DNA from 2 places in the Eubacterium sp. Marseille-QA0814 genome. Region 2 is predicted to be linked to the other one. Evidence: predicted binding sites of a transcription regulator. Region 2 holds the regulator's gene; the other holds the start of a gene.
The links. Region 2 encodes HrcA, which represses chaperone genes, less so after heat shock. Its sites were predicted from a motif close to TGTTAGCACTCNNNNNNNNNGAGTGCTAACA; they were not measured.
Positions count from the first base shown of each region.

Region 1: htpG (molecular chaperone HtpG) is a predicted target of HrcA. The motif match lies at 10,908-10,938, and genes of this name have one in related genera.

Region 1 is NZ_CBCPMG010000001.1:432,893-448,673, reverse strand. Features, by position in the region: gene ACQY63_RS02070 (translation factor GTPase family protein) at 1-1,524, opposite strand, end outside; gene ACQY63_RS02065 (cation:proton antiporter) at 1,781-2,278, shown strand; gene ACQY63_RS02060 (leucine-rich repeat domain-containing protein) at 2,279-3,661, opposite strand; gene ACQY63_RS02055 (hypothetical protein) at 3,868-3,999, opposite strand; gene ACQY63_RS02050 (PF20097 family protein) at 4,068-4,217, opposite strand; gene ACQY63_RS02045 (leucine-rich repeat domain-containing protein) at 4,544-6,007, opposite strand; gene ACQY63_RS02040 (GGGtGRT protein) at 6,239-7,249, opposite strand; gene ACQY63_RS02035 (iron-sulfur cluster assembly scaffold protein) at 7,262-7,954, opposite strand; gene asd (aspartate-semialdehyde dehydrogenase) at 8,490-9,584, opposite strand; gene ACQY63_RS02025 (hypothetical protein) at 9,627-10,115, opposite strand; tRNA gene ACQY63_RS02020 (tRNA-Thr) at 10,134-10,206, opposite strand; gene ACQY63_RS02015 (DUF5721 family protein) at 10,411-10,866, shown strand; gene htpG (molecular chaperone HtpG) at 11,081-13,069, shown strand; gene ACQY63_RS02005 (tRNA dihydrouridine synthase) at 13,328-14,257, opposite strand; gene argH (argininosuccinate lyase) at 14,535-15,781, shown strand, end outside.
Region 2 is NZ_CBCPMG010000001.1:98,364-114,144, reverse strand. Features, by position in the region: gene thiI (tRNA uracil 4-sulfurtransferase ThiI) at 1-1,177, opposite strand, end outside; gene ACQY63_RS00485 (cysteine desulfurase family protein) at 1,361-2,515, opposite strand; gene ACQY63_RS00480 (16S rRNA (uracil(1498)-N(3))-methyltransferase) at 2,517-3,254, opposite strand; gene prmA (50S ribosomal protein L11 methyltransferase) at 3,272-4,237, opposite strand; gene dnaJ (molecular chaperone DnaJ) at 4,867-6,033, opposite strand; gene dnaK (molecular chaperone DnaK) at 6,042-7,895, opposite strand; gene grpE (nucleotide exchange factor GrpE) at 7,938-8,564, opposite strand; gene hrcA (heat-inducible transcriptional repressor HrcA) at 8,584-9,627, opposite strand; gene ACQY63_RS00450 (DegV family protein) at 9,933-10,766, opposite strand; gene ACQY63_RS00445 (TIGR00730 family Rossman fold protein) at 10,873-11,409, opposite strand; gene hemW (radical SAM family heme chaperone HemW) at 11,556-12,788, opposite strand; gene lepA (translation elongation factor 4) at 12,895-14,709, opposite strand; gene ACQY63_RS00430 (DUF4364 family protein) at 14,722-15,246, opposite strand; gene yihA (ribosome biogenesis GTP-binding protein YihA/YsxC) at 15,250-15,781, opposite strand, start outside.

The sequences.
Region 1 (15,781 bases), 330 kb from region 2:
TAAGCCCTGTCTCACAGCCCTGTAAGTTGCCTGTCTGAAATCGCCACCTTCTGTGTGTTTTAAATGAGCTTTTCCACCTATTAAAGTAATGGAAATATCTGCTATTGGTGAACCTGTTAAAACACCTCTATGATTCTTTTCCTGTAAATGTGTAAGAATTAATCTTTGCCAGTTTTTGCTTAATAAATTTTCACTTACGGCTGTGTTAAAGGTTAAACCACTACCTGGAAGTCCCGGCTCTAATAGAAGATGTACTTCTGCATAATGCTTAAGTGGTTCAAAATGACCAATTCCCTCTACAGCTTCCATAATTGTTTCTTTATACAAAATACTGCCGGCACCAAATTCTATGTCTAAGTTGAAACGCTCTTTTACTATATTTTTCAGAACCTCTATTTGAATTGCTCCCATTACATTAGCTGTTAATTCCTGTTTTTCTTCATTCCAAGTGATTTTTAAAGTTGGCTCTTCTTCCTCAATTTCCTTAAGCTGTTTATAAACCTGATTAATGTTTATTCCACTTGGCACTATTATTTTATAAGCCAATACCGGTATAAGACTTGGTTCAATAAACTCATGTTCAAAGCCTAATCCCTCTCCCTGATATGTTTCATTAAGACCTGTAACGGCAACAATATCACCCGGTAAAGCCTCTCCTATTGCGTCATATTTTTCTCCTGAGTAAACACGAATTTCATTTACTTTTTCACTCCACTCTTTTGCACCGTTTTGCCCTGTCAAAAGATCCTTTACCTTTAAACTACCACCTGTTATCTTCATGTGGGTAAGTCTGTTATTATTGTTGTCTTTGGTTATTTTATAAATTTTTGCCCCAAAGCTTTCATTATATATAGGCTCATAAGTGTAACTATATAAGCCTTCCATCAACTGCTCTATACCGTCAAGTTGCAGGGTCGAGCCAAAATAGCATGGAAACAACTCTCTGTTACAAACAAGCTCAGATATAGTAGTGTCTGTAAATTCCACTCCATTCATGTAATCTTCCAGCAAATCTTCATTGCACATTGCTATGTCTTCGTATGTTCCCACACCTACTGGAAATCTTACAATTTCATCTCCAAATTTATCTTTTAACTCGTGCAAAAGAAAATCTCCACTTACATTTGGCATGTCCATCTTGTTTACAAAAATAAAAGTAGGCACTTGATACTTGTCCAATAATTTCCATAAGGTTTCAGTATGTCCCTGAACACCCTCACTTCCACTAACAACTAAAACTGCATAATCAAGAACAGATAAAGTTCTCTCCATTTCCGCTGAAAAGTCCACATGCCCCGGTGTATCAAGGAGAACCAGTCTCATGTCTTTGTATTCCATAACTGCCTGCTTAGAAAAAATAGTAATTCCTCTGTCACGTTCCATTTGAAATGTATCAAGATACGCGTCCTTATGGTCTACTCTTCCAAGCTTGCGGATTTTTCCTGTTGTATATAAAAGTGCCTCCGACAATGTTGTTTTTCCACCATCTACGTGAGCCACAATTCCAATTGTAATTTTTTTCATGTATTAATTCCTCGTTTTATTTTTCATATAATTATTTGTGCTATTTTTCTATATGATTCTTATTTACTTTTTTATATTTCAGTATTTTCTGATATTTTCCTATAACATTTTAGCATAAAAACTTTGTTTTTTGCATATTTTTACTTTGTTTAGTTTTGTATTGACTTAATTTATTTAACAAATTTCCCTATAGAAACTTTGAATGTAAAATTTATGATGGTATATTGAAAACTAAAAAATATAAGGGGGAGATAATTTGACAATTTACATTATTTTTGTAGCCATAATTCTATTTCTATGTATTTTAGCAGATAAATTTTCAGGGCGTTTTGGCTTACCGGCACTTATTCTTTTTATGGGAATAGGAATGTTGTTTGGTTGCGACGGGTTATTTAAAATTCAGTTTTCTAATTACACTATAGCTGAAGAAATTTATACAGTGGCTCTTAGTTTTATAATGTTTTACGGTGGTTTTAACACTAAATGGTCCACTGCAAAAGCAATGGCTTCTAAAGCAATTTTCCTTTCAACCTTTGCCTGTTTAAGAGGTGCAGCTTCCATTGTATTCTCAATAATGATAAAACGTGCCGGGGATACTATTGTTCCAAATGGAGATACTGTAATCTGTGTACAGGATAGCGTTATACTAAGTGTGCCATCCTACGAACTAACAAAAGCCGATTCATACTTTGGTGTATGTCATCGGCTTTTGTTATCTAGATTATACAATTATTTGGTGTATCTTATTATGTAATTATTTTGTGTATCCAATAATGTCTACACCTTTATCATATTTAAAATTTTCTAATTTAGTATTGTTAGTTACATCAATTGAATTTAATTTATTGTTATTACAATATAAAGTTGTTAATTCCTTGCAATTTGAAACATTAATATTGGTTAGCTGATTGTTGTAACAATAAACCTCTGTTAATTTGCTATTATTACTCAAATCTAAATTAGTTAATTGATTGTCATTTATAACAAGCATTGCCATCTCTCCATTCTTTGACAAATCAATTTGATTTAACTGATTATTGTAGCAGAATAACTTGGTCAATTTTTCGTTGTTTGTAACATCTAAAACTGTTAAATTATTATTTCCTAAATCGATGTATTCTAGCTGCTTATTATTTGAAATATCCAATGCCAACAATTTATTATTGTTACAATACAAACGAGTTAATTTCACAAGATTACTTATGTTAAGCGTTGTAATCTGGTTATTATAACAATAAAACTCTGTTAAATTCTCACTGTCAGCAATATCAAGATTTTCTATTTTGTTATCACCACAACTTAATTTTGATAAGTTCTTGTTTCCTGAAATTTTCAAATCTGTAATTTCATTATTCGAACAGGATAACTCTTTTAATTTCTCATTGTTTGAAACATCTAATTTTTCTAATTTGTTAGAATCACAATATAGTTCTTCTAAACTTGCATTTCCCGAAACCTTAATATCAGTCAACAAATTATTGTTACAATTAACATCTTTAAGGGAATCCAAACCTGATAAATCTAATGTGCCCTTTAACTCTTTGTCTGTCCAATCTATACCAACCAGATTGCCACTTTCATCCCATGTGTAATCACTATCACCCATATTGTTGCTAATGTCTACACCACTTGATTTGATATTCTCAATTATATCCTTTAAAGCTTTTTTATCTTTTTCATTAAGCTTAGATTCGTCAATTGTAGGCTGTTCCGGTTTTGTTGTAACTTCCGGAGTTGTTGTTTCTTCCGTTTTCGTTGTAGGTTCAACTGTAGTCTCAGACTCTGCTGGCTTAATAACAGGCTTCTTGATATTAGATTTTTTGTTTCTCTTTTTCTTTACTTTAATTTTGCACTTATAAGCTTTCTTACCAACTTTAGCGGTAATTGTTGCTTTTCCTGCCTTAATTCCTTTTACTTTACCTTTTTTACTTACCTTTGCTACTTTCTTGTTTGATGTTGACCACTTAACCTTTTTCTTATTATTTTTCACTTTCAATTTATTTGTTTTGCCAACATAAATTGTTGCCTTTGTCTTACTAATTTTTGCTTTTTTTGCTGCAAAAACACTGTCAGGTGTAACAGAAAATGCCAAAACAATCACCAAAACAATAGCACATAGTTTCTTTAGCTTAGCCATTTTACTTCCCTCCGTTTTTTATTAATAGCATAATGCCTTGTTTATTATGATAGCAAATTGCTATTATAGGTGTAAAGTGTCGTTTTTATAGAGGTTTCAAAATTTTATAGGGGTTCTTACATTGGGATATGAATTACAAATTGTAAAAAAGAAATCTGTATAATTTAACAAATATTAAAGTATACTCAAAAAGCATCTAACAATAGCTAGATGCTTTTACTTTTCTGCAACATCTGTCTTAAATCATCAAATGTTTCAGCTATTGATGTTGTTCTTTTATTATTTACGTCATTCTCGGCTTCTGCAAGAATTTCCAAAAGTTCAATTCTCGATTTCATTCTTTTATATTCTTCATAGAAAAAAATAATATTATCACCTTGTTCATTTAACATTGTCAGATTATATATTAATTTTCATTAATATCAATTATAATCTTGTTACACTCTCCACACATATATGCTTCAACATATGTTTTTGTTAGTAAACTGGTAAGTTTTACACTTTTCACACTACGATTTTCTGATTTCCATTTCAAAGGATATCTGTCTTGATTTATTTCACCTTTCTACATTTTCGAATTGCAATACGGACATTTCATTTTTTACACTCCTTGTATTTAAATAGTATCTAGTTTCATCTTTTAAAATTAATAAACATTGTACAAATTTAATTAATTTTTAAATCCTAAAATATTTATTAGTAATTATAACATCATTTTACCACTTATAAAAAATAACAAAAATTTACCAAACTCTATGATTGGGCATATCATATAGAAAATATTTTTATTATTAATATCTAAATAAGTAGTATCTAAAATAAAAAGAGCCAGCTTGTGCTGACTCTAATATTTAAAATTTATTTTGAATCTCATATATTGAATTAATGTCCGTTAACAGAACCAGTATATCCTGTTATAGCAACATTACTATCACACCATAAGGAAATTAACTTTTTATTACTTGTAAGATTTAAAGTAGTAAACTTATTTCTAGCACAAGATAAAGACCATAATAAAGTATTCTTTGATACATCTAGCTTTGTTAACTGTAAATTATCTACATTTAATGTCTCCAATAATACATTTTTAGATACATCTAAAGTAGATATAGTATTATAAGGATAATAAATAGTATCAAAACGCCCCCAATTTCCTACCCCAAGTCTTTTTAACTTTGTGAGATTAGACACATCTAAACTTGTTAGTTCATTTAGCCCCACATTTAAAACTTCTAAAGATATATTTTTAGATAAATCAACGCTTTTTAAATTATTTCCATCTAAATTTAACTTTGTTAAACTTGTATTTCTTGAAACATCAATACTTTTTAACTTGTTTCCTCCTGCGTCTAAAGAAACTAAATTTATATTATTTAAAACATCTATTGACTCTAACTTATTAGTAGAACAATCTAATTCCTCTAATTTATTATTCTTAGATACATCCAAAGATGATAACTTATTATCAGAACAATCTAATCTTCGTAATTTACTATTCTTAGATATATCTAAATTTGTTATATTAGAATAACTACAATCTAACTCCTCTAAATTAATATTATGAGTTACGTCAATTCCTTTTCTTAAACTTATACAATCATAAAGTGTAAGAAACTTTAAATTTTTATTACTTGATACATCAATATCATTTAACTTTTCACAAGCAACTAAGTATAACTTCTCTAAATTCTTATTGTTTGAAACATCAAGACTTTCTATCTTTGCACTTTCACTAGCAACAATACTTAAAGACTTTAATTTAAGATTATTTTTTACAATTAGACCTGTTATTCTATCACCACTAATAATACTTAAATCTTCTAAGTGATTTAAACCTGTTAAATCTATATTTCCCCAAACTCGTATATCTAATCCTGTTAAATAGCCAGCTTTATCAAAGGTACTATTTGCTAAGTCATCTTCAATAAAAGTATTACCCCTACTCTTTTGCTCTTTAATTATTCTCTTAATAACTACTGCGTCACTACTATTTAATTTTAATTTTCCTACAGTCACTTTCTTACTAGGCTTAACTACCTTCTTCTTTACAGTAATCTTGCATTTATATTTTTTCTTTCCAATCTTAGCTGTGATTGTTGCCTTACCAACTTTCTTTCCTTTTACTTTACCCTTCTTGCTTACTATGGCTACCTTCTTATTTGAAGTAGACCATTTAACTTTCTTCCTATTATTGTTCACTTTTAACTGAACTGACTTGCCTACATATACTGTAGCCTTTGTCTTATTCAATTTTACTTTCTTTGCTGCGAAAACACTTTCTGGTGTTACAGAAAACGCCATTATTAACACCATAACAATAGCACATAGTTTCTTAAACTTACCCATAATTTTTCTCCTCCTCTTTCTTATCATGTGTTTACCACTGTTTAACATTTTAACAAATAAATCGACCTTATACAATGTTTTTATTGTAGAGCAAAGAATACGTGTTGCCGCGCAACTATTTTCTTCTCGCACAAGTGTGCCCCAGTGGAACGTTTTTTATTAAATAAAAAGAGACACCCGAAGATGCCTCTTTTTACATAAGGAAAATCCTTAAATTATGATTTAATTTAACTAAAACTTACCTTCATCAGCAGCCTGCTGTACGCTAACTGCAACAGCAACTGTCATACCAACCATAGGGTTGTTTCCGGCACCGATTAAGCCCATCATTTCTACGTGAGCTGGTACTGATGATGAACCTGCGAACTGTGCATCTGAGTGCATACGTCCTAATGTATCTGTCATACCGTATGAAGCAGGACCTGCAGCCATGTTATCTGGATGAAGTGTACGTCCTGTACCACCACCTGATGCTACTGAGAAGTACTTCTTACCTTGTTCGATACATTCTTTCTTGTATGTACCTGCAACTGGATGCTGGAATCTTGTAGGGTTAGTTGAGTTACCTGTAATAGATACACCAACGTTTTCGTGATGCATGATTGCAACACCTTCCTGAACATCATCAGCACCGTAGCACTTAACTGTTGCACGAAGACCATCTGAGTAAGCCTTTTCGTATACGATGTTTAATTTTGCTTCTTTATAATCATACTTTGTTTCAACATATGTGAAACCGTTGATTCTTGAAATAATCTGAGCTGCATCTTTTCCAAGACCGTTTAAGATAACTCTTAAAGGTTTCTTACGAACCTTGTTAGCCTTTTCAGCGATACCAATAGCACCTTCAGCAGCAGCGAATGATTCGTGTCCTGCAAGGAAAGCGAAACATTCTGTTTCTTCTTCAAGTAACATCTTTCCAAGGTTACCATGTCCTAAACCTACTTTTCTGTGGTCAGCAACTGAACCTGGAATACAGAAAGCCTGAAGACCTTCACCAATTGCAGCAGCAGCATCAGCAGCTCTTCTACAACCTTTCTTAATAGCAATTGCAGCACCTACAGTGTAAGCCCAGCATGCATTTTCAAAACAAATTGGCTGAATTCCCTTAATCATGTCATATACGTTAAGTCCAGCGTCCTTTGTGATTTTTTCAGCTTCTTCAATTGAAGCAATACCATAACTATTTAAAACAGAATTAATCTGATCAATTCTTCTTTCATATGATTCAAATAATGCCATTATTATTACCTCCTATTCCTTTCTTGGGTCGATAATCTTAACAGCGTCATCAACACGACCATACTGACCTTTTGCCTTTTCCCAAGCTGTTGTAGGATCATCACCTTTTTTGATAAAGTCTGTCATCTTTCCTAAGTTAACAAACTGGTAACCAATAACTTCATTATCAGCATCAAGAGCAATACCTGTTACATAGCCTTCAGCCATTTCAAGATATCTAACACCTTTTGCCTTTGTAGCATACATTGTACCAACCTGTGAACGAAGACCTTTTCCTAAATCTTCAAGTCCGGCACCAACTACAAGACCATCATCTGAGAAAGCACTCTGTGTTCTACCATATACAATCTGTAAGAATAATTCTCTCATAGCTGTATTGATAGCATCACAAACTAAGTCAGTATTTAAAGCTTCAAGAATTGTCTTTCCCTGAAGAATTTCAGCTGCCATAGCTGCTGAATGTGTCATACCTGAACATCCAATTGTTTCGACTAATGCTTCTTCAATGATACCTTCTTTAACATTTAATGTAAGCTTACAAGCACCCTGCTGTGGAGCACACCAGCCAACACCATGTGTAAAACCTGAAATATCTTTGATTTCTTTTGAGTGAACCCATTTTCCTTCTTCTGGAATTGGAGCAGGTTCATGCTTTGCACCCTTAGCTACTGGGCACATCATTTCAACTTCTTTTGAATAAATCATTTGAATAAATACTCCTTTCGAAATATAAACTATGGAATATTTCCATGTTATTGCAGCTGTAATATTAGAATTACTTCTGCTTGCCCTGTGGGTTGATAGTATTACCCACACTTGTTTTTATTCTCTCATAAAATGACAAAATAGTCCATACTTTAATTTAAATTTAACAAAAAAAATACAAGAACTACGAACTGCCGACAATTTAACCAACAGTCCATAGTTTTTGTAAAAATTATATTTTATTATTTTTTAATTTTAACTTTCTTTGCTGAAGAATATGCACCATACACTTTTGTCTTTCCATTCATTGAGAATGCTCTGATTTCCATGTAATTCCTTTGTTTGCTGTATTAGAAGGATTTAATTTTCAGTTATTTTGACGAAAATCGTAATGTGAATTTAAAAATTCACCCTTCTATATTAAACTCACAATTAATTATACAAAAAAAAATAGAAGCATTCTGATATATTTATCTCATACCAAAATACTTCTATCTTTCATATTTCTCTTAAAATGATTTTCTAAGAATCTATATTATTTTGCTTCAATATATCCTTTTGCAACTAAAAGCTCTGCTGATAAAACAGCTCCACCTGCAGCGCCTCTAAGAGTATTATGTGATAAGCCTACAAACTTGTAGTCATATACTGTATCTTCTCTTAAACGTCCTACAGATACGCCCATACCGTTTTCAAAATTAACATCTAATGAAACCTGTGGTCTGTTATCTTCTTCTAAGTACTGAATAAACTGCTTTGGAGCACTTGGAAGTTCTAATTTCTGTGGTTCTCCACTGAAGTTTTCTAATGCTTCAATAAGCTGTTCCTTAGTAGGTTTCTTAGCGAACTTAACAAATACAGCTGCTGTATGTCCATCTAAAACAGGTACTCTGATACACTGTGTTGTAATAACAGGTGATGTAGCCTTAACGATTTCACCGTTTTCAACTTTACCCCAAAGTCTAAGTGGTTCCTGTTCTGACTTTTCTTCTTCACCACCAATGAAAGGAATAATATTTCCTACCATCTCAGGCCAATCTTTAAATGTCTTACCTGCACCTGAAATTGCCTGGTATGTTGTTGCAACAACTTCTGTTGGTTCAAATTCTTTCCAAGCTGTAAGTACAGGAGCATAACTCTGAATTGAGCAGTTAGGTTTAACTGCAACAAAACCTTTCTTAGTTCCAAGTCTCTTCTTCTGTGACTCAATTACTTCATAATGTTCTGGGTTAATTTCAGGAACAACCATAGGAACATCAGGTGTCCATCTATGTGCACTGTTATTTGAAACAACTGGTGTTTCAGTTTTTGCGTAATCTTCTTCTATTTTCTTAATTTCTTCTTTTGTCATGTCAACTGCACTGAAAACAAAATCAACAGTTTCAGCAACTGCTTCAACTTCATTTACATTGTGTACAATCATTTTCTTAACTTTTTCAGGCATTGGAACAGTCATCTTCCATCTGTCACCAACTGCTTCTTCATAAGTCTTTCCAGCAGAACGTGGACTAGCTGCTAATGTAACAACTTCGAACCATGGATGGTTATCTAATAAAGTAATAAATCTCTGTCCTACCATACCTGTTGCACCAAGTACGCCTACTTTTAACTTTTTGTCTAATTTAATCATTTTTCTATCCTCTCTATATAATTAAAATAAATTGTTAACAAATTAATTACCGGTCTGTGCTGAAATGGTAGTCTCTACAACAGTAACCGTTTCAGTGGCTGACTCTTTCGCCTTGTTCTGCTTTATGTTTTCTTCTCTTTCAATTTGTATCTGTTTAGTGTATGCATCTCTGCTTTGTACCCATGTATCGGACATATTCATGATACACACCTGAGCCATAAAATAACAAAACATCCATACAATTATCATACCTGACAAAGAAGAACTAAATGTATGTTTCTTAAAAAGAGGTAACTTCTCTCTATATTTAAAGTCTGATAAAAAAATCAACGGACTAAAAAATAAAATTGCAAAGAACAGATATTTTTCAATCATTAATATATAATCTATTGTTTCAAACTTATAATGAAGTAATTCTCCTACAATAGATGCGCCAATAAAATAAGCCATGGCAGCATAATACAAAAGTGCCGGAATCATTTTATACGCCTTTGCAGACCTTAATCCGAATATTTTTACACCATCTTTCATGAAGTTTCTCCTTTTCAAAGCTTCTGGCGCGACTCGAACGCGTGACCCATTGCTTACGAGGCAATTGCTCTACCAACTGAGCTACAGAAGCATATTGATAACAAATCAATAAATGCATCATTCAACTATATTCCTATTAATATAGTTGATTCACACCAAAACTGTCATTAATTATAATCTAAAATAAACATTATTGCAATTAGCAATTACTTACTATTATTCATTGAACATATAAATTTACTTTGTTATAATACACATTATGATAAGTTTAAAAATAAATGATATAAATAATTTTATGCAAAAACTATTAATTGGCAATGCTTTTGACAGTTTTTTACTTTGCGAAGGCGAGGTTGATACATCTAATACTTTTACAATTAACGGGCGTATTAATCAAAAGTTTTACAATGCCGATGAGCTGGAAGCAATTCCTGATGAATTTGTATATTGGAGGGACGTTAAGCACATATTTTTCGAAATGATAAAAGGACACAAGGTTCCCAGCAAAATGAAACTTGTTTTTGCATTCTCCAAAACTAAATATTCAGATATTTTAACGAAATCCCAGATGGCTATATCTGAAAGTGAAATTGGTGGTCTTTACATACATGTTATGTTTGAAGACAACTCCCTACATATTATAACAGGAACTTCAATTAACACTTTCACCATGGACAAAACCCTTGATAAATATTGGGATAAGACTATCAGCAACTTCCTTAGCGAACATTTTAACTGTGATTTGCTGTAAGTTTTAATGATTTTTTATTAAAATATGAACAAATAGTAAATTTTTAGCACTCTTCTCTGTAGAGTGCTAATTTTTTATTGACTTTTGTTTTTTGTGCGTTAAAATTAGTTATGTTGATAAAAAATCAATGTATAAATATAAAATTTAATTTTCTACAGTAGTTTTATTATTTTAAGACTACTTATTTTAAAATATTTAAAGGAGTGATTTTGTTATGGCAAAAAACGGAAGTTTATCAATTAACAGCGAAAATATTTTTCCAATTATAAAGAAATGGTTATATTCAGACCACGATATTTTCTTTAGAGAATTGGTTTCTAATGGATGTGATGCTATCACTAAATTAAAGAAGTTAGACATGATTGGCGAAGCTAACGTCCCTAGCGATGAAGAATTCAAAATACAGGTATTAGCAAACCCTGAACTTAAAACTCTTACATTCATTGATAATGGTCTAGGTATGACCGAAGATGAAGTTGACGAATACATTAATCAGATTGCTTTTTCAGGTGCTGAAGCATTTTTAGAGCAGTACAAAGATAAAACATCTGAAGACCAGATTATCGGTCATTTTGGTTTAGGTTTCTACTCTGCCTTTATGGTTGCTGACAGAGTAACAATTAACACTTTATCATACAAAGATGGTGCTAAGGCTGTTCTTTGGGATTGTGAAGACGGCATGGACTTTACAATGTCTGATTCAGACAAAACTACAAGGGGTACAGAAATTACTCTTTATTTAAATGAAGACAGCGTTGAGTTCTGTAACTTATATCGAGCTGAAGAAGTTTTAAATAAATACTGCTCATTTATGCCTATAGAAATTTTCTTATCAGATCCAACTAAGGAACCTGAATACGAAACTATTTTAGAGGAAGAAGTTACAGACAAAGATACTGTTGTTGAACATATTGTAGAACCTGCAAAAACTGAAGAAAAAGAAAACGAAGACGGCACAAAGGAAACTGTTGAAGTTGAGCCTGAAAAGAAAAAAGCCAAAGTATTAAAACGTCCTGTAAGCATTAGTGACACTACTCCTCTTTGGACTAAGCATCCTAATGAATGTTCAGATGAAGAATACAAAGCTTTTTATCATAAAGTATTTATGGACTACAAGGAACCTTTATTCTGGATTCATTTAAATATGGATTATCCATTTAACTTAAAAGGTATTCTTTACTTCCCTAAAATTAATACAGAATACGAATCAATCGAAGGAACAATTAAATTATATAACAATCAGGTATTTATTGCCGATAACATCAAGGAAGTTATACCTGAATTCCTTATGTTATTAAAGGGTGTTATTGATTGTCCTGATTTACCTTTAAATGTATCACGTTCTGCTCTTCAGAATGATGGTTTTGTTAAAAAGATTTCTGATTACATTACTAAAAAGGTTGCTGATAAATTATCAGGCATGTGTAAGACAGATAAAGAAAACTACGAGAAATATTGGGATGATATTAGCCCATTCATCAAGTTTGGTTGCTTAAAAGACGAAAAGTTCTGCGATAAAATGTCAGACTATGTTCTCTTTAAGAATTTAGACAATAAATATCTTACATTTAAAGAAGCTTTAGAAGAAAATAAGGAAAAACACGAAAACACTATTTTCTACACAAATGATCCTGTACAGCAAAGCCAGTATGTAAATATGTTTAAGGATCATGGTATTGATGCTGTTATTTTAAAAGACAACATCGACCAGCCTTTCATTTCACAGCTTGAAGCCAAAAATGAAGGTGTTAAGTTTAAACGTATTGATGATGAACTTAATGATTCTTTCACAGAAGAATTAAGCGAAGATGAGTCAAAAGATTTAACAGACAAGCTTACTGATGCATTCAAGAAAGCACTTGGACGTGATGTTACTATTAAGGTTCAGAAATTAAAAGACGAAAATATTTCTTCAATGATTACTGTTTCTGAAGAAACACGTCGTATGCAGGATATGATGAAAATGTATGGTATGGCAGGTATGGATCCTTCAATGTTTGGCGGTGCCGGAGAAACATTAACTCTTAACGCTAACAACGATTTAGTTAAATACATTGTTGCAAATCCTGAAGGTGAGAACACTGAACTTATTTGCAAGCAGCTTTATGATTTAGCTTTAATCAGTCATACTCCATTAAATCCTGACAGCATGACAGCATTTATTGAACGTAGTAATAAAATTCTTAAAATTTTAACTAAATAATTTGAGTCAGGTAATTTAGGGCGAATATTATGGGCTGAATAAAATTTATACCGAATAGTTTAAGTCGAATAATTTTAGCTAAAAAAAATTTATATATTAATTTATACAACAAAAAATCCATTACTTTCATTTGTTAAGTAATGGATTTTTTATTATGTCTATACTATTAAATCTTTATTTTTTGATATCTATTGAATTTTCGGTTCTTTAACAAATATAGAAATCAAATATTATTTTTAATTAATCGTTTTTTATATTCTATACCACATACTCATTAAAAATCTGTTCTACTGCCTTCTCGTATTTAAATGTACTTTGAGACTTTCTTATCATTTTGGCTGTTTTATGTGGGTCTGTTGTTGCATAGGACAAATAGTTCCACATTTCAATCATCTTATTTAACAGATGTTTGTCAGCACTCATTTCCCCAGCAAAATCCCCGTACAACTTATCGTGAAACTGGCGTAAAGTTTCTTTGGAAATCTTCTCTCCACCTTTGATTTCATTAACAAGATTTGGATTTCTCAACAACCCTCTTCCTAACATTACAGAATCAACATCATAATTTGATATAATATCATTATAATCTTCCACCGAAAATACATTTCCGTTGTAACATAATTTATTTTTGCTTACTTTGTAGGCATAATCAAAACTCTCCATGTTGGGAAGTCCGTTATAAAGCTGAACTCTGGTTCTTGGATGCACAATTACTTCCTCAAAAGGAAACTTATTGTACACTTCCATTATCTCAGGAAATTCACTTTCATCAAAGATTCCAATTCTTGTTTTTACAGAAATTTTCATATCAAGCTTGGTAAAAACTTCATCAAAAAACTTTTCCATTAAATCTGTGTCTTTTAAGAAGCCTGCTCCTCTTCCTTTTGGCACAACCGTACCTGAGGGACAGCCGGCATTTAAGTTAACTTCGTTATAGCCCATTTCCTGAAGCTGCTTTGCCCCTTTTATAAAATATTCAGGATTATTTGCCATAATTTGTGGGACAAGATTAATATTTTCATTGTTTTCGGGAAGTAACTCACGAATTTCTTTTCCTTTTAATTTTGGATTATGACAGGGAGAAATAAAAGGTGCAAAATATTTGTCCGGTGAGACAAAAAACTTTGTAAATGCATTTCTATATATACGACCTGTCACTCCATCTATCGGTGCAAAATATAATTTCATATCTATCTCCATTTTTACTTTTTATCTTTAGCCTGCTCTAGTATAACAAAAGTTTTTTCCAAAGTACACTGCCATTATTTATTCAATTTTAACGGACAATTTAACAATTATAAAAAGTACCTACTAACACCCATTAATATAAAACATAACTAACATCCACTAATAAAAAAGAATATTTGAAAATCAACAGTCAAAATGATATACTTTTATAGTTGTAGCTTAATATATCTTTATGATATTAGCTACTAAAAATAAGAGAAATAAGCGAGGTATACATATGAAATTATGGGGTGGTCGTTTTACTAAAGAAGAGAATCAGTTAGTTCACAATTTTAACGAGTCTCTTTCTTTTGATCAGAAATTCTATGCACAGGACATTCGTGGAAGTATTGCCCATGTTAAGATGCTTGGAAAACAAAATATAATTTCTGAGGATGAAATGAACCAGATTATTAAAGGATTAGAAGGTATCAAGAATGATATAGATAATGGAAATCTTGTTTTCACAAAGGAAAGCGAAGATATTCACAGTTTTGTTGAGGCAAACTTAATCGAAAGAATTGGTGATGCCGGCAAGAAACTTCATACAGGACGTAGCCGTAATGATCAGGTTGCACTTGATATGAAACTTTATACAAGAGATGAAGTTGTTGAAATTAATCAGTTGTTAAAAGACCTTCTCTCTTCACTTTTAAAAGTTATTGAAGCAAACACAAATACATTTATGCCTGGTTTTACACATTTGCAGAAAGCTCAGCCTATTACTTTGGCTCATCATTTTGGAGCTTACTTTGAAATGTTTAAAAGAGACAGAGACAGACTTGATGATATTTACGATAGAATGAACTACTGTCCTTTAGGTTCAGGTGCTTTAGCCGGTACTACTTATCCATTAGACAGAGAATATACTGCCAGTCTTCTTGACTTTGCAGGCCCTACTCTTAACAGTATGGATTCCGTATCTGACAGAGATTACATTATTGAATTATTAAGTGCTTTATCTACAGTAATGATGCATTTAAGCCGTTTCTGCGAAGAAATCTGCATTTGGAATTCAAACGAATATAGATTTGTAAATATTGATGATTCTTACAGCACAGGTTCAAGTATTATGCCACAGAAAAAGAACCCTGACATTGCAGAATTAATCAGAGGTAAGACAGGTCGTGTTTACGGTGCCTTAACATCAATTCTTACAACCATGAAAGGTCTACCACTTGCTTACAACAAAGATATGCAGGAAGATAAGGAACTTACATTTGATGCTATTGATACTGTAAAAGGATGTATTCTTTTATTTACAGGAATGATTGACACAATGACATTTAACAAAGATGTTATGGAAGCAAGCACAAAGCATGGCTTTACTAATGCTACAGATGCTGCTGACTATCTTGTAAATCATGGGGTACCATTTAGAGATGCTCATGGTATTGTTGGTCAGTTAGTTTTATTCTGTGAAGAAAAAGGCATCGCCCTTGATGATATGACTTTGGAAGAATATAAGGCAATCAGCCCTGTATT
Region 2 (15,781 bases):
ACTGAATTTTAATTAATTCTGCTGTATTAACCGCTTCTTCAAACATTCTGTCGATTTCTTCAGCTAACTTCTTTTCTGAATTTCTGATAACGTTAATGTTAGGTTTAGTTACAGGATGTTTTGCAACGAAAGTTGTACAACAATCTTCGTATGGAAGAATTGATGTTTCATATGTGCCAATATTCAATGAAATATCAATAATTTCCTGCTTGTCAAAAGCGATAACCGGTCTGAATACAGGCATTGTACAAACATCATTTGTTGCAGCAAGACTTTGCATTGTCTGGCTTGCCACCTGACCAATTGATTCACCTGTAATAAGTCCCTGAGCATTTTCTTTGTTTGCGAAATATTCTGCAATTCGCATCATATATCTTCTCATAATAATAGTAAGCTCATCGTGGGGACATTTATCGTAAATATACATCTGAATATCTGTAAAATTAACAACGTATAAATTCATTGGGCCTGAATATTTTGAAACTAATTTTGCCAAATCCACAACCTTCTGCTTTGCTCTTTCTGATGTGTATGGTGGTGCATGGAAATATACTGCATCAACTACAACACCACGTTTTGCAGTCATCCAACCTGCAACAGGGCTGTCAATTCCACCTGATAAAAGAAGCATTGCCTTTCCTGCTGTTCCTACAGGCATACCACCTGGTCCTGGAATAATCATTGAATAAATGTTAATATGATTTCTGATTTCTACATTAATTTCAATGTCAGGATTATGAACATCTACTTTCAAGCCTTCAAAAGCCTCTAAGATTTTTCCACCTAATTCTGCGTTAAGTTCCATTGAGTTCATTGGATAATTTTTTCTTGCACGTCTGGCCATTACCTTAAAAGTAAAATTCTTTTCAGGATATGTTTCATCAATATATTTAATTACCTGCTGTGCTAAATCTTCAAATCCATTATCTTCAATCTGAACCATAGGACAAATTCCCACAATACCAAATACATGCTGAAGTGCATTTACTGCCTCATCAAAATCATATTCAGCATTTGCTATTGCATAAATTCTTCCGTTTTCTTTTGTTACACTAAAATCTCCATCAATTTTATCTAATGCTCTTTTGGCGTTGTCAACTAAAGCATTTTCAAAAATATATCTGTTTTTTCCTTTTACACCTATTTCGGCGTACTTAATTAAAAACGATTTAAACATCTTTTCTCCTCCAACTATAAAATGTGTACTTACGCTCATATATTTCTCCTATAAAAATACTGGTATATTTGTGTTTTTTCGATAATCAAACGTGCTCTTCTTGTATGGTTCTATATGGATATATGCACTCTTATGCCTATATTATTCTTCGGTAATTTTCTGTGCTTACGTTTATGTGCCATTCTATCTACGCACGTATTTTCTCAAAATTGGTAACATTTGTTTTAACTGCTCTACGGCGTAATCAATTTCTTCTTTTGTGTTGTCTTTGCAAAAACTAAACCTAACTGTAGAACCAAGTAAATCCTTGCCAATGCCCATTGCCTTTAAAGTTTCACTAATGGCTGGCTTGTTTGAAGAGCATGCACTACCTGCTGAAATATAAACGCCTTTATCTTCAAGAGCGTGCAATAAAACTTCGCTTCTTACTCCACTAAAGCTTGCGCTTACAACGTGTGGTGCACCCTCTGCCCCTTTTCGACTGTTAATTGTCACACCATCAATTGTCTGCAAACTGTCAATTAGGTAGTCTTTTAACTCTGTCATTTTAGAAACATTTTCCTGCAAATTATCATAACAGTCTTTTGCCGCCTGTCCGATACCTGCAATTCCCGGAACATTTTCTGTTCCTGAACGCATTCCTTCCTGCTGACCACCACCTAAAATAAATGGATTAACTTTCGCATTTTTCTTTAGGTACATAAAACCTGTTCCCTTTGGTCCATGAATCTTATGACCACTAACCGTCAATACATCAATGTTGCTTTTTCTTGGTTTTATTTCCAGCTTACCAAAAGCCTGAATTGCATCAACGTGATAAATAACATTTTTATTTACACTTTTTATATACTTACCTATTTCTTCAACAGGTTCAATAGCTCCAACCTCGTTGTTTACATACATTATTGAAACTAAAATTGTATCTTCGCTCATTGCTTCTTTTAAAGCATCAATGCTAACAACGCCATACTCATCAACGGGCAAATATGTTACTTCGTATCCCTGATTTTCAAGATACTTCATTGGACTTTTTACGGAAGCATGCTCAACCATTGTTGTTATAATTTTATTACCGTTTCGCTTATTAGCTTCCACTGCACCTCTAATAGCCCAGTTATTTGACTCAGTACCACCTGATGTAAAATAAATTTCCTTTGGGTCTACCTTCAATATTTTAGCTATATTTTCCTGAGCTGCTTTTAAATATTTTTCAGCATTAACGCCAACCATGTGCATTGACGATGGATTTCCATAGTCTTCCACCATTACTTTTACAACAATATCTTTTACAGCTTCAGATACCTTGGTTGTTGCTGAATTATCAAAATATGCTTCCATTTTATTCCTCCATTAAGTACATTAAAACAGCCATCACTGTCATGCCCGCCGTTTCTGTACGCAATATTCTTTTACCAAGAGTTATTTCTTCTGCTCCATTGTCTTTTGCTGTTTGAACTTCCTCTTTAGAAAAACCACCTTCTGAGCCAATAAAAATTCCCACAGACATACCTGGTTCAATTTTTGAAATAATCTCTCTTGTATATACCATGTTTTTTGCTTCTTCATAAGGTATGAGAATCATATCCAGTTCTTTTGCTTTTTCCACAGCCTCTTTAAAAGTATGAACCTCTGCTACTTCCGGTATAATACCGCGCTTTGACTGTTTTGCGGCACTTTCCGCAATGGCATTCCAGCGTTTCACTTTATTAGCTGCCTTCTTTGCATCTAATTTCACTACGCAACGTTTTGTTGACATTGGCACTATCTGATAAGCACCAAGTTCCACCATTTTCTGTATAATGGTTTCCATTTTGTCACCTTTAGGCAATGCCTGAAACAAAGTAACTTTAATTGGTAACTCTCTTGTTTTGCCATTAATATCTTCTATTTTTGCTGTGATTTCATCATCTGCAATTTTCTCCACACTACAAATGTATTCCTTGTCACTTCCATCACTTATTAAGATTGTCTCGCCAATTTTCATACGCAAAACATTTTTTATATGATTCACGTCTTTTCCAACTATTACTATTGATTCTTCCCCAATTTGATTTGGTTCAACAAAAAATCTGTACATTTTTTCTCCTAAATATTTTACTGTAATTTTGCCATAACTGCGCGCCAATCGCCCTGCTTTACCACATCTGTTAATTGTAAATTTTCATTCTTTTTTACGGCTTCTTTTACATCGTCTTCTTTCATATAAATAATTCCTGATGAAATAAATATGCCGTTTGGTTTTAAAAATCTGTCAACTATTCCTGCTATTGGAATAATTACGTCAGCCAAAATGTTTGCCACAACAATGTCATATTTCTCTGTTTCAAATTTTTTCTGCATTTTTGTATCTTCCAATACATTTCCAGCAAGCACTTCCACATCGTCCATTAACATCTTATTTACTGCAAAATTTTCTCCTACAGCTTCAATTGCCGCCGGGTCAATGTCAGTCATTGTAACTTCTGCTGCTCCTAGTTTTTTTGCAACAATTGAAAGTATGCCGCTTCCGCAACCTAAATCCAAAACTTTATCTCCCGGCTTTACATATTTTATAAGCTGCTTAATACAAAGCTGAGTTGTGTCATGTTTTCCTGTGCCAAATGCAGTTCCCGGATCAATTTCTATCATTTCCATGTTCTTGTGACTTTCATCAAGTTCTTCCCAAGTTGGCTTAATGAAGAAATTATCTACTGTAAATGACTTGAAATATTTCTTCCAATTGTTTACCCAGTCTACATCTTCTGTCATAGTTTTCTCGATTGTGCCTTCACCTACATCTAGAAATGACTTTGCTTCTTTTAACTTTTCTCTCAAAGTATCAAGTAACTTTTCATTGTCCGCATCCTGTGAATCTTCCTCTGTGTAAAAACTTACATAAGCTGTTCCATCATCTTCCGGCAAATCTGCTAAATAATCTATAAATTGTGCTTTTTTCTCTTCCTCTGTTAGTTGTATATTATCTTCAACTTCCATACCTGTTATTCCAAGATCAATTAAAATACTACACACGAAATCACTTGCCTGTGTTGTAGTTTTCAATCTATATTTATTCCACTTCATAGAAACTCCAATCTTCTTTTCAATTCATATTTATAAATTATTACTATAAAACTAAAATATCATAACACACATAGAGAATTTAAGCAAATTTATCAATTTTCTTGTCATTTGTTTTCTTATCATTTTTAGATATTTTCAATCTTTCCACCCCTTTAGATTGTTATAACTTCTTAGGGGTGGATTTCCTGACATTTCTTCGATTTTTTCTTCTCATATTTTTCTATATTTTCAGTTTTTTCCACCCCTTTAGATTGTTATGACTCCTTAGGGGTGGATTTCCAAGGACTTCTTCATTTTTCTCTTATCATATTTTTGTATACTTTCAGTTTTTTCCACCCCTTTAGATTGTTATGACTCCTTAGGGGTGGATTTCCAAGGACTTCTTCATTTTTCTCTTATCATATTTTTGTATACTTTCAGTTTTTTCCACCCCTTTAGATTGTTATAACTTCTAAAGGGTGGAAACACCATAATACCTGCCATAACTGTATCCCCCGAACAATAGCAAATTAAGCCAAAAGACAAAAGAATGAATAGAGCCACACAAATAAGATATAACCAAAAAGAGCCGTGCCTTAACAACTCTAAATTGTTAAAGCGACAGCTCTTTTCCATCCATATTTCCTAAACTAGAAAAATTTCTTTTTCTTCTTTTTTGTTTTCTCGTGTTCTGATTTGTTATCATCAAATTCCTTTAATGAATTTCCTGAAATCTCGTCAAGTTTCTTGATTAAGTCTTTTTGTTCATTGTTAAGTTTTGTTGGAACCTTAACAACTAATGTTGAATACTGATCACCTCTTGCATTCTGATTGTGTACATTGCATACACCTTTTCCTCTTAATCTAATGCGGGTACCTGTTTGTGTTCCAGGCTTAATGTTGAACTTAACATCGCCATCTACTGTCTTAACACGAATGTCGCCACCTAAAGCAGCCTGTGCAAAAGATATAGATGTTGTTGTATATAAATCCATTCCATTACGTTCAAATTCATTACTTGGAATTACTCTGATATCTACAAGTAAATCACCTCTTGGACCGCCATTTGTTCCAGGCTCGCCTTCTCCTGTTTTTCTGATTCTCTGCATATCGTCTATACCTGCAGGGATATCAATTGTGATTTTCTTTCTTGTAGACTTGTAGCCTGCTCCATGACAGTCCGGACATTTTTCTTTAATGACTTTACCTGTACCATTACAGTCCGGGCAAACCTGTGTGCTTTGCATCATGCCAAACATAGTCTGCTGACGTGATACATACTGTCCTTTACCACCACATTTGCTACATGTTTCAGGAGATGTGCCTGGCTTTGCTCCACTACCTTTACAAGTGCTACATTCTTCCTTAAAGTTAATTGTAACTTCTTTCTTACAGCCAAATACAGCCTCTTCAAAAGTAATACGGAGTCCTGTTCTAACGTCGGCTCCACGTCTTGGTCCATTGCTAGGGCCTCTACGTCCACCGCCACCGAATAGGTCGCCAAAAATGTCTCCAAATCCACTTCCGCCAAAAATATCACCGAAGTCAAAATTGTTAAAATCAAATCCGCCGGAGCCACCTGCACCACCATCAAAGGCAGCATGACCAAACTGGTCATACTGTCTTCTCTTGTCTGCATCACTAAGCACTGCGTATGCTTCAGATGCCTCTTTAAATTTTGTGGCAGCTTCCTCATCACCCGGATTTGCATCGGGATGATATTTCTTGGCTAATTTTCTATATGCTTTCTTTATTGTTGCTTCGTCAGCGTTCTTATCAACGCCTAGCACTTCATAATAATCTCTTTTATCTGCCATGATCTATTTTAAACCTCTGTAAAGTCTCCATCTACTACATCATCTTCCGGTTTTGAACCTGCTCCCATGTCAGGACCTGCACCCTGTGCTCCTGCAGCCTGTGCCTGTTCATACATCTTTGAGAATAACTGCTGTGCAGAATTCATTAATTTTTCTTTTCCAGCCTTTAATTCTTCAACCTGAGCTTCTGTTGGTTCATTTTCACCAATTGCTGCTACTGTTGCTTTTAATGCATCAATGTCAGCCTGAACAGCCTGCTTATCAGCATCTGCTAATTTATCACCAGCTTCATTCATTGCTGTTTCTGTCTGTGTGATAATTGAATCAGCTTCGTTCTTAGCATCAATTGCTTCCTTACGTTTCTTATCAGCTGCTTCAAATTCTGCAGCTTCTTTTACAGCCTTATCAATATCTTCATCTGACATATTTGAACCTGCTGTAATTGTGATGTGCTGTTCCTTACCTGTTCCAAGGTCCTTAGCTGATACATTTACGATACCGTTTGCATCAATATCGAATGTAACTTCAATCTGTGGAACACCTCTTCTTGCTGGTGGAATTCCATCAAGTCTGAACTGACCAAGTGATTTATTATCTCTGGCAAACTGTCTTTCACCCTGTACAACATTGATATCAACGGCTGTCTGGTTATCTGCTGCTGTTGAGAAAATCTGGCTCTTCTTTGTAGGAATTGTTGTGTTTCTTTCAATAAGTCTTGTAGCTACACCACCCATTGTTTCAATTGATAATGAAAGTGGAGTTACATCAAGAAGAAGGATATCGCCGGCACCTGCATCACCTGCTAATTTACCACCCTGAATTGAAGCACCAAGTGCAACACATTCATCAGGATTCATCTTCTTTGATGGTTCATGACCTGTTAACTGTTTTACCTTATCCTGTACAGCTGGGATTCTTGTAGAACCACCAACTAATAATACCTTGCTAAGTTCTGATGCTGAAATTCCTGCATCCTTTAAAGCATTCTGTACTGGGATTGCTGTTCTTTCAACTAAATCTCTTGTTAATTCATCAAATTTAGCCTTTGTAAGTGTCATATTTAAATGCTGTGGTCCCTGTTCATTTGCTGTAATGAATGGGATGCTAATTTCAACCTGAGTAGCTGATGAAAGTTTCTTCTTTGCATCTTCTGCTTCAGCTTTAATTCTTTCCATAGCCATCTTGTCACCTGAAAGGTCAATTCCTGTCTTTGACTTAAAGTCTGCTACCATGTAGTCCATAACTTTCTTATCAAAGTCATCACCACCAAGTTTGTTATCACCGTTTGTTGCTAAAACTTCGATTACACCATCACCGATTTCGATAATAGATACATCAAATGTACCACCACCTAAATCGTATACCATAATCTTCTGTTCCCCTTCGTTATCAAGACCATAAGCTAAAGCTGCTGCTGTTGGCTCGTTGATAATTCTCTTAACATCAAGTCCTGCAATCTTACCGGCATCTTTTGTAGCCTGTCTCTGAGCATCGTTAAAGTAAGCAGGTACTGTAATAACAGCTTCTGTAACTTTTTCACCAAGGTAAGCTTCTGCATCAGCTTTTAACTTCTGAAGAATCATAGCTGAAATAGCCTGTGGTGTATATTCTTTTCCTGCTACATTTGCCTTGTAATCTGTTCCCATATGTCTTTTAATTGATGAGATTGTTCCTTCTGCGTTTGTAACAGCCTGACGTTTAGCCTGCTCACCAACTAATCTTTCTCCATCTTTCTTAAATGCTACTACTGATGGAGTTGTTCTTGCTCCGTCTGCATTTGTGATAACTGTAGGTTCTCCACCTTCCATAACAGCTACACATGAGTTTGTTGTTCCTAAATCAATACCAATAATCTTTCCCATTTTATTTTCCTCCTAATAAATATATGATTATTTCAAATAAAACTAATTAGCTACTTTTACCATACTGTGTCTTACCACTGTATTTCTGTATTTATAACCTTTCTGTAATTCCTCTGACACAACGTTTTCACCAAGTTCGTCATTGTCTTCATGCATTACAGCGTTGTGAAGTTCAGGATCAAATTCCTTTCCCTTCGCCTCAATTGCTTCAACTCCAATATCTTCAAGAGTCTGAAGTAACTGTTTATATATAAGATTCATTCCCTGTCCTACAGGTGATTCTAAATCTTCTTCACTAAGTGCTGCAACTCCTCTTTCGAAGTTATCAACTACAGGTAAAATCTTTTCAATAATTGATTTTGCGCCTGTTTCAAACATTGCTGTTTTTTCTTTATCACTTCTGCTTCTAAAATTTTGAAATTCTGCAAATAGTCTTTGATATTTATCATTAAGTTCTTCTATTTGCTCATCTCTCTTATCTTTTCGCTTGAAGCCTTTTTTCTTTTTCTTTTCAGTTTTCTCTTCTGAAGCATCTTCTGTTTCCTGTGTTTCCTTGGATTCTTCAGTCTTCTCTTCTGAATTCTCAACTTCTTGGTTCTCTTCCACTGCAGATGCTTCTTCTACATCTACTTTCTGGTTTTCTTCCAAGTCCTTATTTTCCTTTTCCATTGGACTTTCCTTTCTAAATTTATTCTTTGTCGTTAAAGTTTTCATTTAACTGTTCTTTTACAACTCTTAAGGTTTCAACAACCTTTTCATAATCCATTCGCTTTGGACCAATGATACCGATTGTTCCTTTGAAACCATCTTCTAATTCGTAAGTAGCAGTTACAACACTGCAATCCTTCATGGACTGAACCGGACTCTCGTTTCCGATGTAAACCTGAATTCCGGTTTCTTCATCACTTTCGTTAATCAATTCTGTTAGCTGTGACTTTTCTTCCAGTGTGGTAAGAAGCTGACTTGCTCTCTCCTTGTCACTAAGTTCAGGATATTTAAAAATATTTGTTGCACCTGATGTGTAAATCTTCATTTGCTCCTCAGTGGAAATAGCTTCTGTTATTGCCTTAAGCACTTCATTAACCAAATCCTCATATTCACCTGCCTGTGAAGTCAATGCTGAAATAACACCTAAGTTAATTTCCTCTAAAGCCAAACCTGCAAGTGCTGTGTTAAGTGCCACGTTAAGTCTCACTATCATTTCCTGACTTACAACTCTGTCAACATTAACAATCTTATTCACTACGTGGTTCTTATCGGAAACCACTGTGCACAACAACTGTTTTTCTTCAAGTACAGATAACTGTATGAATTTGATTTTGTTTCCCTGAGACTTTGGAGAAGAAACCATTGTGGCATAGTTTGTATTGTTTGCTAAAACCTTTGCCATATTCTGGAGAAGTGTCTCAACCTTGTCAACTTTTTCAATTAAAAGGTCTTCCTTCTCGCTAACCTTCTTCTCACGCTCATCTAATTCTGACATCTTATCTTTGAGCATGTGGTCTACATAAAATCGATAACCTTTATCAGTAGGAATTCTACCTGCTGATGTATGAGGCTGAACTATATAACCCATTTCCTCAAGATCAGACATTTCATTTCTGATTGTTGCTGAACTAAGATTCAGATCTGTGTATTTAGAAATTGTTCTTGAGCCAACCGGTTCCCCTGTCTCTAAGTAATTTCTAATTACTGCATCCAGAATCTTTTCTTTTCTTTCATTCAGTTCCATAGATTACTCCTTTCTATGGTTTTAAGACTATTAGCACTCGTGTTGTTTGAGTGCTAACATCTTTTCTATGGTCTAATCTATCACTATCAATATTCTTTGTCAACACTTTATTTTAAAAAGAATTGTAAATTAAATGTAAAAAAAAGTTGTCATTATTTTAATACTCTTAAGTCCGTTAAACTATAGAATATTATCCTAACAACAACTTTCTTATTCTCTTTAACATAAACACTTTAATTGATTTTATGTTAATGCTTTATATTTTCTTATTTTCTTTGTTCTTATGTAAGACCATAAAGCAAGAATTACTCTGCTACATAAACAATTCCGTATGCTTCAGGTCCGATGTGTGTACCAATTGTTGGTCCAATCTGTAATCTGTCTGAAACTTCAATATTAGCTTCTTTCAATCTGTCTGTAAAAGTTTCATTATTTACAGTTCCAATTGAATATATACTGTAAACCGGGAAGTCTGTATTAATTGTGTCGTTTGAAATCAACTTCATAATATCATTTAAAGCTTTTTTCTTTCCAATGCTCTTTGCCTTAATACCTACTTTTCCATCTTCTGTAAAATAAATTAAAGGTTTTATTTTTGCAATTGTGCCAATTCCTGCTTCGATTTTTGACAAACGACCACCTTTATACAAATTATCCAATGTATCAAGCACTGCATACATTCTAACCTTTGGCTGAATTTCTTTAATAGCCGCAACTATTTCTTCTGCTGTCTTGCCACTGTCTCTTAACTGTATGCCATAGTCAACCAAAACCTTAATAACAAAAGTAGCTGATAATGAATCAACTATATGTATCTTATCATATTCAACCATGTTCTTAGCTAATGTGGCACTTTGAATCAAGCCACTTAAACCTGATGAAAGTAAAATACATATAAGCTCGTCTCCATCTGCCTTAATTTTTTCAAATATGTCAATAAAATCCTGTGGTGATGGCTGAGCTGTTTTAGGGAACTCATCTGATTCCTGTGTTAATTTATAAAATTCATCCTTAGAAATTTCACCGTCTCTAAAACTCTTATCTCCTACACTAATCGCTATCGGTATGTACTCTATCCCTTTTCCCTGTAACTGTTCTTTATCATAATCAGAACCTGAGTCAATTAAAAATTTTATCATTCTGCATCTCCTTTTAACCAAAACAAAAGCTGTTCACAATAGTTTACTTTATGAACAGCTTGTATTTTGTACTTTACTACACATTTGCAATTTAGTCAAATTTTTATTATTTTACAATCATCTCTTCAATATCTTCAAATGTATTAGCAACGCTATACACTCTTGATAAATCGCAGTGGAACATTCCCTGTTCCTTCATTTCATCCATAAATTTAAGTAATGTATCATAAAAACCATTGTGGTTAAAAATAATTACTTTTCCTTCAATCATATACTTTTCGATTAATACAATTGCTTCAAATAACTCATCCATTGTTCCAACGCCACCTGGTAAAACAATGAACACGTCAGCTTCCGATTCAAAATGTCCTTTGCGCTCAGCCATTGAATCACAAACAATTTCCTTATCACATCCTTTGAACACGTTCATATTCTTAAATGCCTTTGGATATACACCTGTTATGTAAGCACCTCCGTCGTGCATTCCTCTTGCCATATATCCAAGTGTACTATCTGCACCGCCTCCATAAATAAGGTCGTACTTTTCTCCTAACTTCTTTCCCATATCATAGTATGGTTTTAACTTTTCTTCTGAAACGTAAGGTGAGAATGATCCGTAAATGCATATTGTTTTTCTGTCCATAATAATCCCTCTTTTCCGTTTGTAATTTATAATATGTTTTATATTATACTATCTATTCCAAAAGAATCAAAGAATTTTCTGTATTGCAATCCAATCTTGTTAAACTTACACGAAACATAACAATCTTACACAAAGTCACAGTAATCTTACAACAAAAACTGAGACATTGCATAATTGCTTAGATCCACACCTCTTTTAGTTAAACGCACGTTGTCACCATTGACTTCTATAAGTCCCTGCTGCACTAATTTTTCTGTTACCTCTCCGTACACGCTGTCGTATTTTCTGTCAAATGCCTGATGAAATTCTTCTTTTGAAATTCCGTCAATCATTCTAAGTCCCAAAAACATAAATTCTTCTTTTTTATCTTTTTCTGTTAAACGCTGGATTTTTCCTTCTATTACAGAAATGGCATCCTCTGTTATATCCCAGATGTCATCCTGATAAATAAAACTGTCGCCGTAAAAATCACTATCTGTATCTTTGCCATCCAAAAGCAAACTAATGTATTTATCAATATCTTCGGTATTACTGTATCTGCTGTTGTTATATAAAGAAGCCGCGCCAAGACCAAAGCCCAAATAATCCACTCTCTTCCAATAACCTATATTATGCCTGCACTGAAATCCCGGCTTGCCATAGTTTGATATTTCATAATGTACATATCCGTTTTCTTCCAGCATTTTTTCAGTTAAATAATACATTTCTCTTTCAGCATCTTCGTCCGGCAAAATATTAATGTTTTTGCTTTCCGCCTCCTGGACTCTTTCCTGAAGTGGCGTCCCATCTTCAACAATAAGGCTATAAGCGGAAATATGCTCCGGCTCCAATGCCAGCACTCTTTCCAACGTATATTTGTAACTTTCAACTGTCTGTCCTGGTAAAGCACTCATTACGTCCACATTGATGTTTTCAAAGCCTGCTTTTCTTGCCAACTCATAACTTTCTTTAAACTTTGTAAAATCGTGAATACGACCTATGCTTCTAAGTTCCTGATTATTTGCAGACTGAAGTCCAAAACTGATTCTGTTAATTCCTGCTTCTTTGTAACTACTTAATTTTGATTCTGTTACAGTTCCGGGGTTACACTCAATAGTAATCTCGGCATCATCAGATAACTGACAGTTATTTTTTACCGCCTCCATAATTTTTGTAATAAAATTTTCCTGCAAAATTGACGGCGTTCCACCGCCTATGAAAACACTTGTAACAACTCTGCCTTCCATCTTTTCTTTGCTTAATTCTATCTCTCTAACCAAAGCATTTACATATTCTCTTTTTGTACCTTCGTCCATGCTCATTGATAAAAAATCACAATAATCACACTTTCTCACGCAAAAAGGAATATGAATATATATTTCCAACTGCTTACTGTTCATTTCTTATCCTTCCTTACAATATAACTAATGCCAAAGAAAACTAACATCTAGTATTCTTTGGCACTGTAAAAATTCTTATAATCACAAATACATATTTCTATATATTCTATTCTTCGTCTAATTTTAAAACTGCCATAAATGCACTCTGTGGAATTTCTACGTTTCCAACCTGACGCATTCTCTTCTTTCCTTCCTTCTGTTTTTCAAGAAGTTTTCTCTTACGGGAAATATCACCACCATAACATTTTGCCAATACGTCTTTTCTCATTGCCTTAACAGTTTCTCTTGCAATTACCTTGCTACCAACTGCTGCCTGAATTGGAACTTCAAACAACTGTCTTGGTATTTCCTTCTTTAATTTCTCGCACATCTTTCTTCCACGCTCGTAAGCTGATGCTTCAGGAACAATAAATGATAAGGCATCCACTTCTTCTTTATTAATAAGAATATCAAGCTTAACTAACTTAGCCTGTTCATAGCCTTTCAATTCATAGTCAAAAGAAGCATAACCTCTTGAACGTGACTTTAATGCATCAAAAAAATCATAAATAATTTCATTTAATGGAATATCGTATTTAAGGAGTGCTCTTTGTCCTTCTACATATTCCATGCTAATATATGTTCCTCTTCGTTGCTGGCAAAGTTCCATAATGGCACCGATAAATTCTGTTGTAACCATTATCTCTGCACTAACAATAGGTTCTTCCATATAAGCTATTTCACTTGGATCAGGAAGGTTTGTTGGGTTAGTAAGTTCAATTATCTCACCGTTTTCCTTGTATACCTTGTAAATAACAGATGGTGCTGTAGTAACCAGGTCAAGTCCATATTCTCTCTCTAGTCTTTCCTGAATAATTTCCAAATGGAGCAAGCCTAGGAATCCGCATCTGAAACCAAAACCTAAAGCGATTGATGTTTCAGGTTCAAATTTCAAAGCTGCATCATTTAACTGTAATTTTTCTAAAGCATCTCTTAAATCAGGATACTTTGCTCCATCAGCCGGATACAAGCCACAATAAACCATTGGCTGAACTTCCTTGTAACCCGGAAGTGGCTTATCACATGGGGCATCCGCATTTGTAACTGTATCACCTACTTTTGTATCTGACACATTTTTAATGCTGGCTGTTATGTAGCCTACCATTCCTGCCGGTAATTCATCACAAGGAATAAACTGACCTGCGCCAAAATATCCAACTTCTACAACATTTGCCACTGCACCTGTTGCCATCATTTTTATATTCATTCCCGGCTTTACAGTACCTTCCTTAATACGGCAAAATACAATTACACCTTTGTAGGAATCATATAAGCTATCAAATATTAAAGCCTGTAAAGGTGCATTTGAATCACCTGTAGGTGCCGGTATATTTTTTACAATTGCCTCTAATACATCCTCACAGTTTAAACCTGTTTTTGCAGAAATAAGAGGTGCATCTTCCGCCTCAAGACCAATAACATCTTCGATTTCAGCTTTTACCCTGTCAGGATCTGCTGATGGTAAATCTATCTTGTTAATAACCGGAAACACTTCCAAGTCATGGTCTAATGCCAAATAAACGTTTGCCAAAGTCTGTGCCTCAACGCCCTGTGCCGCATCAACTACCAACACTGCACCATCACATGCTGCCAAACTTCTCGAAACCTCATAGTTAAAATCCACATGGCCCGGTGTATCAATTAAATTGAAAATATATTCCTCGCCATCTTTTGCCTTGTAAACAGTACGAACTGCCTGAGACTTAATTGTAATGCCTCTTTCTCTTTCAAGTTCCATATTGTCAAGAACCTGAGCCTGCATTTCCCTGTTTGTTAAAAGACCTGTCATTTCAATTATTCTGTCTGCCAAAGTTGATTTACCATGGTCTATATGAGCTATAATACAAAAATTTCTAATTTTACTCTGATCAATATGTGCCACTTTTTCCTCCAATTACTTAGTAAGATTATCAATTACAAACTGATATATTTTTTGACTGTTGTTCATTGCTTCCCAATTAGTACACATCTTAGATGCCATGTGCTTATCAGGGGTTGAAATATTCAGCTCAATTAACGTGCTGTCACCTTCTTTTACCTGACAATGTACCACATAGTCCCCATTAGAAGCCCTGTAATAATCAGACACCGTACCTACTTCGTTTCTAAGTTCGTATCTGTTGTCAACCAAAAACATATCTATATCATCAATAACCTGGTTAGGTATCTTGTTCTCGAAGAATTTAAGACTCTCTCTTCCCTCTGATGATAAATGGTAATATGATGTATTTCTGTTTACATTTGAAAAAACAAACCCATCCTCAATAAGTTCATTAATTGCTTTCTGCACAGCAAAATAATTTGTATATTCATTTTCCAAAAAGAATTGTGCAATCTGTGAGTTAGTCAATGGAAATTCTACTTTATTTAACATATGCATAATCATTAACTTGTATAAAGTTTCTGTTTCTATTGCCATATTCTACTCCTCTACTGTACCTTTTGCTAATTCTTCTATAACCTGTAAAATTTCTTCTTTTCCCTGCTTTGTCTGAGCTGAGAATGGTAAAATCTTTGTTCCCGGAATTACGTTTAATCCCTGACGAATCATTTTGATGTTCTTCTGAACCTGACTTCTTTTTATCTTGTCTAACTTAGTTGCTATAATAATCGGTTCATAACCGTTTGCCAAAATCCACTCATACATATTAAAGTCATTCTTTGATGGCTCATGTCTTATGTCTATTAACAAAAACACTGCCTGCAGCATTTGTGAAGTATGAAGATAATTTTCAATCATCCTGCCCCACTTTGCTTTTATTTCCTTAGACACGCTGGCATAACCATACCCCGGTAGGTCTACGAAATACATTTCCTTATTTACATTGTAAAAATTAATTGTCTGAGTTTTTCCCGGCTGAGAAGATGTTCTAGCCAATGCTTTTCTATTAACCAAACCATTTATTAATGATGATTTTCCTACATTTGACTTTCCTGCAAAAGCAATTTCCGGC